4 regions of the Halomonas sp. GT genome follow, and region 4 is predicted to be linked to each of the others. Evidence: predicted binding sites of a transcription regulator. Region 4 holds the regulator's gene; each other region holds the start of a gene.
The links. The regulator FNR, encoded in region 4, switches genes on or off when oxygen is low (the NO sensors DNR and NnrR bind a similar motif). The targets are predictions, from matches to a motif close to TTGATNTANATCAA.

Region 1 (4,202 bases), 580 kb from region 4:
GCTGCTTAGGTTGTGTATCACCGGCCAGCAAGGTTGGCCGGTCAGCATCAAGTTCTGCCAGCGGTTCACAAGGTTCCAAGCTGTCACGGCAACGGGTCACTAAACGCTGATACTCTTGGGTACCCTGCTGCTTCCAAGCAAACTCTTCATCGCTCAGCGGCCGTTTAACCTTTGCAGGAGCCCCCATCACCAGAGACTGTGGCTCGCACTCAAATCCCGCTTTGACGAACGCGGCCGCCGCAACAATAGAGCGCTCAGCAATGTGAGCACCGTCCATCACTACAGCGTTCATGCCGACCATGGCATCACGCCCAATCACGCAGCCATGCAAAACCGCGCCGTGGCCGATATGGCCATCCTTTTCGACCTTAGTGACGCACCCCGGAAAGCCGTGCATGACGCAGGTATCCTGTAGGTTCGCGCCCTCTTCCAGCACCAGGCGTCCGAAGTCACCGCGCATCACCGCGCCGGGGCCAACGTAACAATTGGGGCCAACAATCACATCCCCGATCAACACTGCGGTTGGGTGGACATAAGCCGTCGGGTGCACTACCGGCGTCACCCCTTCAAGACGATAGTAAGGCATCACGTTCTCCGTTAGTTCGATTGGCAGTGGCGGCGGCTTTGCACCACCACAAAGCGACTGGCAACAAAGGCTTGATTACATAGCGAGGCATTGGCCGCTGGATTACCGCCTGTGGCGTGAAAGTCACTGAAAGCAGCCGACTGGTTGACGAATATCCCCCCATCCAGGTTCAACGAAAGCGGCGTCGCCACGTCCATCGCCAACTCTTCGAACTGCTCGGCCACTGCCTCATCAGTCGTATAGCCACCTAGGGTTATCGCGCCCTTTTCCCGGATCACGTCACGCGCCAGTTCAATGCTATGCGCGGTGTTCTCAGTCGCGATAACAAAGCTGATGGGGCCGAAGCGTTCCTCACCATAGGTAGCCTTCTGTGCTGCATCTACCTTGAGGATAAGCGGCGTGTGAATGCGGGCGTCAGAGTATTGGGCGTGTTTTCGTGACTCGCTATCCAGGACTATTTCGCCCAAACCACGGCACTCATCAATCCGTGCTTGCGTGTCTACTGACTGCAGGGCACCTAACACCGTGCAGGCGCGGTCATTGTCACTCAGAAATGCCTGTACAGCTTTCGCAAGCGCTGCCGCCACGTCGTCAAAACTCAAATGGCCATCCGCTGTTTCAATACCATTTTTGGGTACATAAATAGCCTGAGGGGTCGTGCACATCTGCCCGGAATAAAGGCTCAGCGAGAAGGCAAGATTCGCAGTGACCGCTTTAAGGTTATCCACGCTGTCGATAATGACCGTGTTGACACCGGCTTTCTCAGCGAACACCTGAGCCTGAGTAGCGTTATCTATCAACCAATCGCCAAAGGTATTGGAGCCGGTGAAATCGATCAGCTTGACCGCAGGATCAAGCGCCAGCGTTTTCGTCAGCGGCGCATCTACCGTGTCGGGTGCCAAACTCACCAGGCAGGGATCAAAGCCCGCTTCTTCAAGCACCTGCTGAGCAACTCGTGTCGTTATCGCCAATGGCAGAATAGCGCCAGGATGCGGTTTAAGAATGACGGGGTTGCCTGTCGCCAGACTGGCAAACAAGCCGGGATAAGTATTCCAGGTGGGAAAAGTAGAACAGGCCACCACCAACGAGATGCCGCGTGGCACGATGTGAAAACGCTTATCCATGACAATGGGATCATGCTTGCCCTGGGGCTTAACCCACTGTGCGGTAGCAGGAATCTGCGCCATCGCTTGCCAAGCATAGGCCACGGCTTCAAGGCCGCGATCCTGAGCATGCGGCCCACCTGCCTGAAACGCCATCAACGGCCCCTGGCCGCTGGTATGCATCACCGCCTGGGCGATCTCCGGGCTCATGGCATTAAGGCGCGACAGGATTTCCAGACATACCCCCACACGCGCGTCAGCCCCGGCATCCCTCCAATCACGCATCGCCACTTGCATGGCCGCTATCAGTTCGTCGGGGTTTGGCTGGTTATAAGTAATGCCAAGCTCGAACCCATAAGGTGAGACTTCGCCGCCCACGTGGTGAGTGCTGCCAACACTATTCAGCGTAAATGGTTGGTTGAGCAGTGACTCAAATCTCGATGGTGCCGCTTTAACGGCATCTTCGGGGTATTTGCGCATGCTTTCTGGGTAGGGCGTCCAAAAATTACGGCTAGAGATGGCGCCGACAGCCTGGTCAAGAATGTCACGGTGAAGGTCAAACATCTGCTGCGCTGATTGCGTCATGGGGCGCTCCTGCACTCACTTATTTTTTTGATACGCTATACCAATTAAGACTAACTTTCCCGTAACAAAACATCAAACGCTTTCCCTGACACCCTTGCTTAAGAATTAGCCCGCCACGATCGATAAACGCGATATATACGGGCTGAAGATCGCTTTTTGGGCCAATTCTCCACCTTTCATACCATGGTCTAATAACTATCACTCACTCGCTATAAATACATACAAATCATTGTTAACAAGACATAAATTATCAAAAAAACCGTTAAGCGACACACTAACAACAATGAAGATATATTGATGTGTATCAAAATAAATCTATACTCGGCAGATATTCATCCTGTGCGCCACAGGCCGAACTGAGGTAAAAATGCCCACTACTCTAAAAATAACTCCGCCCCTGGAAGGCGTTTTATGCATCACGCTGAATCGCCCAGACGCACTGAATGCGCTGAATACCCAGCTGCTTGGCGAACTCGCCGACACCCTGAACAGCGCCGATAGTGACGACAACGTTCGCGCCGTGGTGATCACCGGAAGTTCGAAAGCATTCGCCGCCGGTGCGGATATTAATGAAATGGCTGAGCGTGACCTAGTCGGCATGTTGGAAGATCCTCGCCAGCACCACTGGGCCACCATTACGCGTTTCCGCAAACCAATCATTGCTGCCGTTAACGGCTACGCCTTGGGCGGTGGCTGTGAGCTAGCCATGCATGCCGACATCATTATTGCCGGTGAAAGTGCCCTGTTCGGCCAGCCTGAAATCAATCTGGGCATCATGCCCGGTGCTGGTGGTACCCAGCGTCTGCTTAGAGCGGTGGGCAAATCACTGGCTACCCAAATGGTGCTAACTGGCGAGCCCATTTCTGCTCGCCGCGCCCTTGAAGCAGGCCTGATTAGCGAGATTACCCAGCCCGAATTAACCCTTGAGCGCGCCATGGCCATTGCAACGCGCATTGCCGCCAAGGCACCGCTGGCCGTGCGCTTGGCGCGGGAATCGCTACACAAGGCGATGGATACCGACCTAGCCACTGGCCTGCGCTTTGAACGCCATGCGTTCACCTTATTGGCGGGCACTGCCGACCGCAAAGAGGGCATTCGCGCTTTCCAAGAAAAACGACCTGCCACTTTTCAAGGGCACTGACACAAGGATATTACCCATGAGCCAAGCGCCCCTGCTTTACACCGTGGAAGATGGCGTCGCCTGTATCACGCTGAACCGCCCCGATAGCCTGAACAGCTTCAACACTGAAATGCATGCCGAGATGCGTAAGGCGCTAAAAGCCGTGCGTCAGGACTCAAGCGTTCGCGCTTTGTTACTGACCGGCAACGGACGAGGCTTCTGCGCTGGTCAGGATCTTTCCGACCGAAGCGTCGCGCCCGGCGAGCAAGCCCCCGACCTCGGCGAGTCGCTTGAAAAACGCTACAACCCTATGTTGCGCGCTCTTAAAGACATGCCGTTCCCAACCATTTGTGCGGTGAACGGTGTGGCGGCGGGAGCCGGTGCCAACATCGCCCTGGCCTGCGACATCGTATTGGCTGCTCGTTCGGCAAGTTTTATCCAGGCTTTCTGCAAGATTGGATTAATTCCCGACTCCGGCGGCACCTGGACTCTGCCTAACTTAGTCGGCATGGCCCGGGCTAAGGGCCTAGCCATGCTTGGCGACAAGCTGCCCGCCGAGACTGCCGAACAGTGGGGCATGATCTGGCGCTGCGTCGATGATGAGGTGCTTCAGGAAGAAGCCATGAACATGGCTCGCCACTTGGCCACTCAACCAACGCGCGGCTTGGCGCTTATCAAACGTGCCCTGCACGCCAGCAGCGATAACAGCTTCAACGAGCAGCTCGACCTGGAACGCGACCTACAGCGCCTTGCCGGACGCACGGAAGATTACCGCGAAGGCGTCAGCGCTTTTATCGAGAAACGTCGC
Region 2 (4,202 bases), 1.8 Mb from region 4:
CAACGGGATTGCAGCAGTCGCCGCGGCTGGCAAAAGCGATTGGACGCATGAACTGCGGATAGCACTTGCTAAGCGCGACGGTGCCATCGTGCCACTCGAGACGCAGACCATTTCACCAGATCGCTACGTGGTGGAACGTCATCTGTGCATCGACACGACTGCTGCGGGAGGCAACGCCAGCCTGCTGGCAACGGCCGAATAGGCCCCCAAGCTTTGTCGACGCCACATTTCGCAACTAAACTTAGATAAGATAATGACCTCGTGTTGCCGGGAGACGACTAGAACAGGCGTCTCCCTAGCAAGGAAGATCGAGGATCAAACGGTAGCGCCTTGTTACGCGAATAAGAAACGGAGTTAAAAATGCGTGCCACTACCGGTCCTGCACGGCAAGCGCGCTAACCTGTCGGAGCTAGCTCCGTCCTGACGAATTGGAGAACTTTCATGGCTATCGGTGTTTGGATCAGTCTTTTTGCCTACTTTGCGCTTATGATCGCCATCGGCATTTATGCTATGCGCAAAGCGACATCTTCATCGGAAGATTACATGCTGGGTGGACGTGGCCTAAGTCCACAAGTAGCTGCTCTATCGGCTGGCGCGTCGGACATGAGCGGCTGGTTGCTGCTTGGGCTGCCCGGCGCAATGTTTGTTTCCGGTTTGGGATCAGCTTGGATAGGCATTGGCCTTCTGGTGGGTGCATTCTTCAACTGGACCCTGGTCGCCCCCCGGCTTCGTGAACAGACGGTTCACTACGGTAATGCGATTACCATTCCAGCCTTTCTTGCAAACCGATTTCCGACACGTGCGCTTTCCCTGCGCACGGTGTCGGCTATTGTTATCGTCATCTTTTTCGCGGTTTATACAGCATCTGGCTTAGTCGCTGGGGGCAAGCTGTTTGAAAGCGCGTTTGCCGGTATTTTTAACATCGGCGGCATGAGCGACTACGCTGTGGGCATTCTTATTACACTTGGTGTGGTACTTGTCTATACCGTTGTTGGCGGCTTCCTGGCCGTTAGCATGACTGACTTCGTTCAAGGCTGCATAATGATGTTGGCGCTAGTCATCATGCCAGCAGTAGTGCTATTTGGCGAAGGTGGCGGCGGGTTCTCCCAAGCATCGCAGACGCTAAATGAAGTCGATCCCACCCTACTATCCTGGACGTCAGGGCTAACCTTTATTGGCTGGCTCTCTGCGGTGACCTGGGGGCTTGGCTATTTCGGTCAGCCACATATTATTGTGCGCTTCATGGCCATCCGGACGCTGAAGGATGTGCCTACTGCCCGTAATATCGGCATGAGTTGGATGCTTATTTCCCTGATTGGCGCTGTTTCTCTAGGTTTGTTTGGCCGGGCCTATGCGATTCGCAACGGCATGGATATCGAGGATCCAGAAACGATCTTCATCATTCTGGCTAACCTGCTATTCCACCCGCTGGTCACTGGTTTCCTCTACGCGGCACTGCTTGCTGCAATTATGAGCACTATTTCTAGCCAATTGTTAGTGTCGTCCTCTTCATTGACCGAGGACTTCTATCGTCTGTTCTTACGAAAGGAAGCAACCGATAAAGAGTGCGTAAAGGTGGGGCGAATCTGTGTCGTACTGGTTGGCCTGGTGGCCGCTGTGATCGCGTCAAATCCAGACTCCCAGGTTCTTGGACTAGTGAGTAACGCCTGGGCTGGCTTTGGCGCAGCATTTGGCCCGCTGATCATTCTGTCGCTAATGTGGTCTCGCACGAACGGTGCTGGCGCCCTTGCAGGCATGGTGGTGGGTGCTGCTACCGTCATGATTTGGATTGCATTAGGCTGGAACGGAGAATTCATGGGTGGCCCCGGCGTGTACGAAATCATCCCTGGCTTCATCGCTGCCTTTATTGCCATCTTGGTGGTTAGTCGCGTAACTGCCGATGCGGGTGAATATCAGCATATTGATCGCTAGACGAGCGCCAATTACACACTCAACGTGATCAAACAATTAGTTGATTATCGAGGCCTTCCCGTGGCATGGGAAGGCTTCTTTCATTTCAGATTGCCTCTTTTATAAGCCCAATGTTTAGCGGCGTAGCTCCACTCTTTGCCCCAGGTCAATAACCTGTCTTCTTCTACCCGATACACTCCTTACATGGTTCGCGATCATGTCGAACAACGGTTCACGTTAACCTCTCACTGCAAAGACTCATATTAATGGTCAGGAGCGATGCTATGCGCCATAACTCTCTTTCAACACTGCTCACCACTGGACTTGCAGCAGCCACATTGATGGCAAGCGGCCAAGTTTTAGCTTACGGCGCTGGCGATTTCTTTACTCGCGTGGGTGTTGCCAAAGTGGAACCAAAAGGCGACAACGGCTCATTAGCTGGAGGCGCGTTGGCGGTTGATGTTCAAGACAAAACCGATTTTGCATTTACACTTGGCTATCGCTTCCACGACAAGATGGGTATCGAGTTACTGGCAGCTCTGCCGTTTGAGCACGACATTGCCCTGAACGGTGACAATCTTGCCTCTACCAAACACCTCCCCCCCACACTAACTCTCCAGTACTACCCACTAGGTGGAACTGATGCGCGCGTACAGCCTTATGTAGGCGCAGGTATTAACTACACCTTTTTCTCTGATGAAGAACTAGCCATTGGCGAGTTGGAGCTGGACGACTCTTGGGGTGCCGCTGCTCAGGTGGGTATCGATTTACTTATCGATGATAACTGGGCGCTTAACGCAGCAGCGTGGTATATCGACATCGATACTGACGCAACCGTTAACGGCGACGCTGCAGGCACAGTAGAGATTGACCCTCTGGTGGTTATGGCAGGCTTAAGCTACCGCTTCTAAGCACCGCTACGGCTGTGCTAGCGCCATAATCGTATGAAAAATGCCCAGTACCGCTGCTTGCGGTGCTGGGCATTGTCATTGCTGATACCCTGATCACACTAGGCTTCAGCTCCTCGTCTTACCGCGACCTAGCTTTCGGTAACTAGCCGATCTATCTTTTCAACGGCGCGAACAACCAGCAGCTGGTCACTGGCACGCACTTTTTCCTGCATCAGGTAAGCAGCCACTGCCGGTGCTACATCGCACTTGTCAGGCATGGCGGCCTCGGCATCAACCAGTGCATTTAATCGAGCGATAAAGACAAATCGAATCCACTGAGGCAGCGACATCGTGTCGATACAGAAGGGTTGCTGGCTATTAAATGCTGAGATATCAGGCGTTGGCATACGCCATAAATTAGCGGCCTTCATTGTGGCTTCAAGCTCAAGAAGCGCGGTTTGAAGCTGCTGATGGACGCTCATAAGTACCTTTTCCCTTTGAATCAATAAGCCTTTATTATCCCAGCACTATGCGCAAGTTGCCAACCATCTGGCTGAATTTGTGCCTTATTCACAGACTCACAGAAAACCTGCAAGAGACTGTGGATAAACTATGGAAAGATGTCGCTACTGTTACTCTCATGCGGGTTACGCCATGTTGTGCAATTTTTAACCACTTTGATAATAAAGCACGGATTAATCAGCGTTTGCGGCTGACAGTGATACATCAGCAAGGTAGAGTGCAGGCTTGAAATGCGGAAGGATGTCATGCAACCAATCCAAACACTTGATGAGTTTTTTACACGTAGCGGCGCCGACGTTTCCCTCTACCATATGGGACGACGAGTAACGACCTGCCCACGAGAAACGCTGCGTTCATTCGAAAGCGGCGAGATAGCCTGGCCTGAACCCTGGCAACAACAGGCAAGACTTGGCGTGGTATTTCGTATGGGTGACATGCCTGAACCAGCCATCTGGTTTTTGGCGCTGCCGCTAGACGAACAAGGCAAGCTCTCCCCCGCCCAACGAGACGGCTTTATTAATCGCTTGCTAGAAACCCTTGGGCGAAATGCTTCACAGGTGGAAAATAAACCGCTAGGTAAGGCAGAAACTGCAGACGTGGATCATCTAATGAAGGATAATCCCCTCGCTTTTTCGCCTGATATTACTTTTCAAGCAATGCTTAATGCACAGGCCACCCACGCATTAGGGCTAGCCGCTAGCCAACACTTAGAGCCTGTAGAAGCATATCTCAGTGGCCAACAGACTATTGATTGGCAAGCACTGGGATTACAAGGCATCGCTGATTATGTGGTACGCCTCGATTTACCCACATCAGAAGCGCTAGCGCTGCGCCTACCCCACCTGCCCACTAATGTCGCTCACTCGCTGTGCTATTGCC
Region 3 (4,202 bases), 360 kb from region 4:
GGATCTTGAGCAGACTTAGCCATGACTAGGCGCTCCTTTGTTAGCAGTGAGTGGGGCGCGAGATGCAGCTTGGTCGTTGCCTGGTAGCTGACTGCCTTGTTGGGCCTGTCGCCATGGAATAAATAGCTCGATCAGTAAAATGGCCGCCAGCCACAGCCCGAAAGTGCCTACAATGCCTAAGATGCCGGAAGAGCCAGCAGGGATACCGTAGTGATGGAAACCTGCGCTGTTACGGGCTACATGTTGAACATCCATCAGCACTACCCAACGGAACATCCAGCCCATGTGGATTGCCACCAGGCCTAGCAACCATGCCCAGGCAAACAGTGCTGGCTGGCGCTGAGCCGAACGCGTTAACAGAAATACTACGCTGGCAAATAGCACAACGCCGGTAAGGCCACCCCAAAGTGCGGTGCTGCGCCAAGAGGGGCTGAAACGGACAGATTCCAATGCCGCCGCCACTGAGCCAACGTGGGCATTCAAGCCATCTAACAACCAACTGAGCGCGATAAGCCCCGCTAGCGCACAGAAGGCTAGCAGGACATAGAGCATCTGCCGGGTGGCGTCGGGCGCGCAGATTCTACTCACGCGGTTGAGGACCAGTATTAACCCAGCGGCGGCAATAAATCCGCTCGCTACCAGCATGGGCGGTAGCCAAATTGTGTTCCATAAGGGGCGAGCTTTGACGATAGCTAACTCCGCTCCGGTGTAGAGCATAATGCCGCTTGAGAGCATCAGCGCGGCCAACCCCACCAGGGCAACCAGTGCTTTGGGTGTTGCACCCCTGCCCATGCTCAGCCACTTGGCGATCAACCCGCTCAGCCCCGCTGCCTGTTGCCGAGCTTGCAGTGCGGGACGCCAAGCCAGCCAGGCGAAGCCTAAAACGCTGATCAGATACAGCGGCAGTACCACACTGCCAATCGACATCCACGAATGCGTATTGGCGTAGGCGTAGAAATGCCAAAAGCGCAGTGGCTGGTGTAGATCTGCCAATAAGGCCACCGGTGCGACTAACGTTGTGCTGACGCAGGCGATGAGCGCTAGACGTGCTGTAGGCAACCAGGATTGCTTGCCAAACACTAGTGCGGGCGCCGCCAGCCAAAGGCTTGCATAGGAGACCGCGATCATAAAAAAGTACTGAACTGCCCAGGGATACCAGGCGATGTCATAGCGTGGGGCGAGTAGTTCAATGGTGGAATTCATAGCCCATCTCCTGGCCGTGGGGGTCGAGCACTTCAAGCGCCACGGGTTCTGCCACGGGGCGTGTAGTGAATCGTTCGTCCATACCTAAATAGAACACTTGGGGAAGGGTGTTTTTTTCTGGCTGAAGCACCATGAGCGCGTCGCGGTGCTCGTTGATCAGACGGCTGATTTGGCTGTCTGGGTTGCGCATATCGCCAATAATGCGGGCGCCGCCCACGCAGCTTTCAACGCAGGCAGGCAGTAGCCCTGCTTCTAAACGGTGGGCACAGAAGGTGCATTTGTCGGCAGTTTGAGTGCGCTCATTAATAAAGCGGGCATCGTAGGGGCAGGCATTGACGCAGTAAGCACAGCCGACACAGCGGTCGCTATCTACGACAACGATGCCATCTTGCTGTTGATAGGTCGCCTCAACAGGGCAAACCGGAACACAGGGTGGATTTTCGCAGTGGTTGCATAGCCGCGGCAGCATAAACGTTGCCAGTTCGCCACTTTCATGGTGTTGCACTTCGTACTGAGAGACGGTGGTTCGAAATTGGCCAAGCGGTGCAGCATTCTCGATATGACACGACACGGTGCAGGCCTGGCAGCCGATGCATTGGCGAAGGTCGATTAGCATGCCGTAGCGTTTGCTAGAGTCGCCCTCGCGGCGGGCAGGCTGCTGATTAATGCCAGCTTGGGCAAGGCTGGCTGGGGCAAGGCTGGATAGCGGGACTAGCGCAGCGCCCGCGCTTAGTCGGGCCAACTGGCCTAGTAACGACCGGCGTATGGCGTCCATAACGCCTCCTTAGCTAATAAAAATATCGCTGTTATCAACGTCGCTAATAAAACGTCGTTGCTACAGGCGAATGAGGTGAATACGCTAAGGTTACGCCTTTGGTATTATAAAAAATTGATGCGTGTCAATGAGTTAGAGGGGGTTTCTTAATGCTCCCTTAATCTTAAAACGCTAATTATCTGTTTTGAAACAAAAACAGGCCTGCCCACTGGGCAAGCCTGTTAACAAACAAAAGGGATGAATGATCACGTTAGGTAGCAACTGTTGCTATGGCGTCTCCAGCTCTAACGTGCGACGCAAGACATTGAGTTCATCAACATCTAGGTGCTCTAGCCTTCCGGCGAGCAGGTCGCTGATCTTTTGTACTGGAAGCCCCGCCCGGCGGGCTATTTCGCGGCTTCCCAGATCTGATACGGCGATCAGGCGGGTAATGATACGCATGAGGCGCGTACGTTTTTCTAAGTCCCTGACATCAAGGTCAGGGCTGCTTCGCGGAGGATCTAGCGTTTCTGCGTGAGCAGTTGAGTATGCCGTACTCATGGGACTCCATCAGTCTGAAATGACAAACACACAATGCCGCCAAGTCGCGCGCTTTTCAATGCTACTTTGATTAAAATTTCGATCTATTTACAAACGCGCTCTAAGCGACTAGCTCTGGTAGACTATGCGCCTTCTAATTTCCTGGTGAGCCGCTTGCGGCACACGGCACATTAAACGCTTGATTGCTTTAGTAGGCCCTTTGGCCGAGGAGTTTTTGCATGTCAAACAGCGCACCCAAAGTGGGCGTGATCATGGGGTCAAAATCTGATTGGCCCGTCATGGAACACGCGGTGGCGATGTTAGAGCGGCTGGGCGTCCCTTATGAGACTCGCGTCGTCTCCGCTCATCGTACCCCTGACTTGTTGTTTGATTATGCTAAAAGCGCCGCTGAACGTGGCCTGCAAGTGATTGTGGCAGGAGCGGGCGGTGCCGCCCATTTGCCCGGCATGGTGGCTTCCCAAACGGCGTTGCCGGTTCTGGGCGTGCCAGTAGAATCCAAAGCGCTTAAAGGCTTGGATTCATTGCTTTCAATTGCGCAGATGCCTGGTGGAATCGCTGTTGGCACACTGGCGATTGGTAAACCAGGGGCGACCAATGCAGGCCTGTTGGCAGCACAGATTGTCGGTTTGCAAGACACCACCGTGCGTGAAGCGGTCGAGGCTTTCCGCGCTGAGCAAACTCAAATGGTGCTGGATAACCCAGACCCTCGTCCCGATGCGGAAGCGAACTAAGGAGTCCTGGTAATGAACTCTGGCATCTCAAAGAACATCGGTGTGCTAGGTGCAGGCCAGCTTGGTCGCATGCTGGCATTGGCTGGCTATCCGCTAGGTAATCGCTTCACGTTTTTAGACACGACCGGCAACCCCAGCGCGGGCATTGGCGACGTGATTGTCGATCCCAACAACCAGCATTTGGCAGAATTTCTCGATAAGGTCGATGTAGTGACCTATGAGTTTGAGCATCTGCCCGTAGCGCTGGTTGAGCAAATTGAGCAGCACAAGCCCGTTTACCCAGGAAGCCGCGCAATTGCGGTGTGCCAAAACCGTGTTGAAGAGAAAGCCTTATTCGACCGCTTGGGTATTCCTACACCGGCTTACCGCGTCGTTGAGAGTGCCGAACAGCTTGAAGCGGCAGCGAATGAATTGGGCTGCCCCGTGGTCGCCAAATCAGTGACTGAGGGGTATGACGGTAAAGGGCAAGCGGTGCTGAAAACGCCAGAGCAGGCTGAAGAGGCATGGAAGAGCATTGGTCACCGTCAGCTGATCGTTGAAGCGTTTGTCGATTTTGTACGGGAAGTCTCGATGATTGCCGTGCGCGGTCGTGATGGGGATGTGGTGTTTTATCCCATGGCGGAAAATCAACACGTAGATGGCATTTTGCGCTATTCCGTTGCGCCGCTACCGGATTTAGCTGCCAGCGTTCAAGAGACAGCCGACAGCTACATTCGCATGCTGTTAGATGAACTTGATTATGTTGGCGTGATGGCGTTGGAGTTATTCCAAACGCGTGATGGCAGCCTCTTGGCTAACGAGATGGCTCCACGCGTGCATAATTCTGGCCACTGGACGATGGACGGTTCGGTGACGAGCCAGTTTGAAAATCATCTGCGCGCTGTGCAAGGCCTACCGCTTGGCAGCACCCAAGCCATTGCGCCTACTTGCATGGTGAACGTCATTGGCCAGGA
Region 4 (4,202 bases):
AGCACAACAGCTGAGCCATTTAATCCGCCACCCCGCCACTCGAAGCGTCGCCGCACTGTCGATAATAAGCTTCGCCCTTTGGCAGCTATGGACGCTGATACCCCTAACAACGCATTAGGCATACTCTTCTATAGCTTGATATAGCTCAACGCTTTCCAAGTGTCTCCGACGTAGCATTCCAAGAGAATACTGAGCAACTGCGCTCAGTCACTCCTTTTGTTTACTTCTCACTTCGGAGCGCTCGCCATGCCCGTTCATGCCACTGCTGCCTTCTCACCTACCAACACTGATGTGTCTGGGGCTAATGCCTGGGATGAAGCGCTGCTGCGTCGCTATGACAAAAGTGGCCCACGCTATACGTCCTACCCGACAGCTCTAGCGTTTCATGAGCAGTTTAGTGCCGATGACTTTACTCAGGCGCTAGCGCGCAGTAACGAGAGCCACCGTCCGCTATCACTGTATGTGCATGTGCCCTTTTGTCGAAAAATTTGCTTCTACTGTGCTTGCAATAAAATCGCAACGAAGAATACCGCCCTTGCAGAACCTTATCTTTCTCAGCTAGATCGAGAGATGGTGCTCACTGCCCGCCATTTAGACACTTCACGGCCGGTGCAACAGTTACACTGGGGCGGTGGTACGCCCACATTTCTAACCTTGGCACAGATGGGAGATCTGATTGATCGCCTAGATGCCCGTTTTGGTTTATCTGGCTCAGCCGATCGTGATTACGCTATTGAAATAGACCCTCGTGAAGCAGACGTATTTACGCTGCGCCACCTACAGTCTCTCGGCTTTAATCGACTAAGCCTTGGCGTACAGGATTTAAATCCGCAGGTACAAAAAGCCATCAACCGAGTACAACCCCGGGTACTCACCGAAACGTTGATGGAAGAAGCACACCGTCTTGGTTTTCGCTCACTCAATCTTGATTTGATTTATGGACTGCCATTTCAAACAGAAAAAAGCTTTGCCGAGACACTAAGTCAAGTCATCGAACTCAACCCTGCACGGCTGTCCGTATTTAATTATGCGCACATGCCCACCCGTTTTGCGCCACAGCGACGCATTAACGAAACGGACCTTCCCAGCGCTGATGAAAAGCTGGCTATTTTGCATACCACCATAGAAATGCTGACTAACGCAGGCTATGTGCATATTGGCATGGATCACTTTGCACGACCTGACGATAGCCTAGCGATTGCTCAGCGCAACGGCACCTTACAACGCAATTTTCAGGGCTACTCTAGCCATGCACAGTGCGATTTAGTTGGCTTAGGCGTATCCGCCATATCACGGGTTGACGACGTTTACGCACAAAACCCGACCCAGCTTAACCAATATGAAGCAGCCTTAGATCAAGGTAAGCTGGCAACCGTTAAAGGATTAAGGTTAAATAAGGATGACCTAATACGAAGAGACGTGATTGAACGGCTAATGTGCGACATGCATATTGATCTAGCGGACGTTGGAAAGCGTTGGCACATCGATGCCAATGACTATTTTTCCACCGCAATTGAGCAATTGAAGATAGCTGAGCAAGACGGCTTGATCACTCGCCATCAGCAAGTTATTAGCGCCACCCCCTCTGGGCGGCTGCTGATTCGCCATTTGGCGATGGCTTTTGATGCTCGCCTAGCTGACCAGCCGACTCAGCGCTACTCTAAGATTGTATAAGCTTCTTGAGACGTCTTGCACCTGGGCCTATGATGGCTAACGAGAAAGGGAGAATAATATGCCACACCCCGCCAGCCAACGACGCTCACTGCTGCAAGAGGCGCGCTGCCAGACCTGTAGCCTAAGCTCGCTGTGTCTACCGCTTGCCTTAGAGCTTGAGGACATGAGTCAGTTTGATGCCATCATTCGTCGCCGCGCTCCGCTTAAAAAAGGCGAGCCCCTGTTTCGCCAGGGTGATCACTTCACCAGCGTGTATGCCGTCCGCTCAGGCAGCCTGAAACAGGTAACCAGCGAAGGTAATGGCAATGATCAACTGACAAATTTCTATCTTCCCAGCGAACTGGTGGGGTTAGACGGAATTGATGAAGAGCACTACCCCGGTAGCGTCATTGCACTGGAAACCACAACGGTGTGTGAAATCCCGTTTGATCGCTTGGACCTACTTTCCGAAGAACTACCCGAACTACGTGGTCAGCTTTATCGGAGTATGAGCAAAGAATTGCGGGATGACCGACGCATGATGCGCTTGCTATCGCGCAAGACGGCCGATCAGCGACTAGCAAGCTTTTTAGTTACCCTTTCAGACCGTTTTCGTCGACGTGGATACTCGCCTTATAGCTTCAGGCTCTCCATGTCTCGCGCCGATATTGGCAACTACTTAGGCTTGGCGGTAGAAACGGTCAGCCGTATTCTTAGCCGCTTTCAACAGCAAGAGGTAGTGGCTGTTTCAGGGCGCGAGGTTAATATTTTAGATATGCAACGCCTCATCACGCTAGCTGAAGAGGAAGAACAGTCGGCTAGTCCACGGTAAGCGCCTGAATACGCCCTTCCATCAACGCCGCTTGTTTGGCTTCAAGGCCAGCAAAGTCAAACAAACGGCGGTCTGCCAGCTGGGAAGGCGCTACATTGGTCACTGCTTTAAACATGCTCTCTAGCCGTCCTGGATGTTTTTTATCCCACTCAGCCAGCATATCTTTGACGACTTGACGCTGAAGATTGGGCTGAGAGCCACATAAGTTGCAGGGAATAATGGGGAATTCCATTAGCCGAGAAAACTCTGCAATATCAGCCTCTTTGCAGTAGGCAAGGGGGCGAATGACAATGTTTTTGCCATCGTCAGATAAAAGCTTGGGAGGCATTGCTTTCAAAGTGCCACCAAAGAACATGTTAAGAAATAACGTTTCTAAAATATCTTCACGATGATGCCCTAGGGCAATTTTTGTTGCCCCAATTTCCTCAGCAAACCCATAGAGAGAGCCACGTCTTAATCGTGAGCAGAGTGCGCAAGTCGTTTTTCCTTCAGGGGTTTTCTCTTTCACCACGGAGTAGGTGTCACGCTCTAAAATGTGGTATTCAACACCCACTTTATCTAAGTATTGGGGCAGCACATGCTCTGGAAAACCTGGCTGTTTTTGATCCATATTGACGGCGACCAGAGAGAAGTTAACTGGCGCGTTGCGCTGCAGGTTAAGCAGTATCTCCAGCATCGTATAGCTATCTTTGCCACCAGACAGACACACCATCACTTTGTCACCTTCACCAATCATTTGATAATCAATGATGGCGTTGCCAACCTCTCGCCGTAAGCGCTTTTGTAGCTTATTAAATTCACGCTTTTGTTTAGCGGCATGATGCTCGGATGGTGTCTGTGAGCTATTAACAGCAGAGCTGCTAACAGAAACAGTCTCAAGTGCAGCGGGATCAAAATAGTCAGGTTGTAGCATGGTGTAGGCACTGCCGATGGTAGAAGAAGCAGCGAACATTCTAACAAGACTCACCACCTCCACCCAAGATAAACCCGTGGATTCATCGTATGAGGGTAGTAACGACTACGCCTGCTGGGCGATCTCGCGCTGCAAACGCAGATATAAAAGCGCGCTTGCGGTAGCATCCCCCAACACCCCCATCCATTGAAGAGCGGGTATTTGCCAACGAGCGAGCGCTTCCGTTAGGCGGCCGCTCGTCTCACACTGTGGATGTAAGCGACGCAGCTGACGATAGTGCAGCTTTCCAACATCAACCTGGGCATTGGGCAAACCAAATCCCAGCCCGGCTTTAAACAAAAGATTAAGATGTTCCACCGAGCGGCCTAACTGCCAACCAATTAGCGGCCGATTACCGATAAATTCAGCTAGCGCCCCAAGATGCTCAGCGTTAGGCGCCAGCACCGTATCCGTCGCATAAAGCTGATGATGTCGCCGCAATGCAGGGCCGTTGTTGTTTTGCTCTTCTGCCAGGGTAGCCACCCAGGCTTGGCTGGTCTGCACTCTCCCTGGGCTTAAGACAACAGCAGCGACGCTGACCACAGGCGCTTGGCCCGGGCTAACCTGGCAGGCAAGTGCCACCATTTCTTCCCCCATGTAGGGCTGAAACAGCCATGCGTAGGGGGAATCTGCCCAGCGTCGGCGGTCGCTTTCGCGCTGCATTAATGTACGCAGCGAGCCACTGAGTAATGACATATGCCGGTCTAACAAGCGCATTCCGCTCACGAATACTCCAAATGATAACGATGGGAGAGCCGCTGCTTA

Region 1: the regulator FNR is predicted to act here: its motif matches at 2,569-2,582, upstream of paaF (2,3-dehydroadipyl-CoA hydratase PaaF).
Region 2: the regulator FNR is predicted to act here: its motif matches at 2,068-2,081, upstream of B6A39_RS06525 (OmpW/AlkL family protein).
Region 3: the regulator FNR is predicted to act here: its motif matches at 2,093-2,106, upstream of dsrO (sulfate reduction electron transfer complex DsrMKJOP subunit DsrO).

What each region holds. Positions count from the first base shown of each region.
Region 1 is NZ_CP020562.1:3,795,511-3,799,712, forward strand. Features, by position in the region: gene paaY (phenylacetic acid degradation protein PaaY) at 1-586, opposite strand, end outside; gene paaN (phenylacetic acid degradation protein PaaN) at 598-2,274, opposite strand; gene paaF (2,3-dehydroadipyl-CoA hydratase PaaF) at 2,642-3,415, shown strand; gene paaG (2-(1,2-epoxy-1,2-dihydrophenyl)acetyl-CoA isomerase PaaG) at 3,432-4,202, shown strand, end outside.
Region 2 is NZ_CP020562.1:1,386,272-1,390,473, reverse strand. Features, by position in the region: gene putA (bifunctional proline dehydrogenase/L-glutamate gamma-semialdehyde dehydrogenase PutA) at 1-202, shown strand, start outside; gene putP (sodium/proline symporter PutP) at 442-1,932, shown strand; gene B6A39_RS06525 (OmpW/AlkL family protein) at 2,196-2,822, shown strand; gene B6A39_RS06520 (YqcC family protein) at 2,951-3,283, opposite strand; gene B6A39_RS06515 (DUF3549 family protein) at 3,569-4,202, shown strand, end outside.
Region 3 is NZ_CP020562.1:2,855,241-2,859,442, reverse strand. Features, by position in the region: gene B6A39_RS13220 (molybdopterin dinucleotide binding domain-containing protein) at 1-23, opposite strand, end outside; gene nrfD (NrfD/PsrC family molybdoenzyme membrane anchor subunit) at 16-1,203, opposite strand; gene dsrO (sulfate reduction electron transfer complex DsrMKJOP subunit DsrO) at 1,187-1,978, opposite strand; gene B6A39_RS13205 (XRE family transcriptional regulator) at 2,246-2,518, opposite strand; gene purE (5-(carboxyamino)imidazole ribonucleotide mutase) at 2,737-3,249, shown strand; gene B6A39_RS13195 (5-(carboxyamino)imidazole ribonucleotide synthase) at 3,262-4,202, shown strand, end outside.
Region 4 is NZ_CP020562.1:3,217,454-3,221,655, forward strand. Features, by position in the region: gene B6A39_RS14825 (sulfite exporter TauE/SafE family protein) at 1-118, shown strand, start outside; gene hemN (oxygen-independent coproporphyrinogen III oxidase) at 247-1,674, shown strand; gene fnr (fumarate/nitrate reduction transcriptional regulator Fnr) at 1,733-2,485, shown strand; gene ttcA (tRNA 2-thiocytidine(32) synthetase TtcA) at 2,472-3,437, opposite strand; gene B6A39_RS14845 (DNA polymerase III subunit epsilon) at 3,504-4,154, opposite strand; gene B6A39_RS14850 (putative nucleotidyltransferase substrate binding domain-containing protein) at 4,160-4,202, opposite strand, start outside.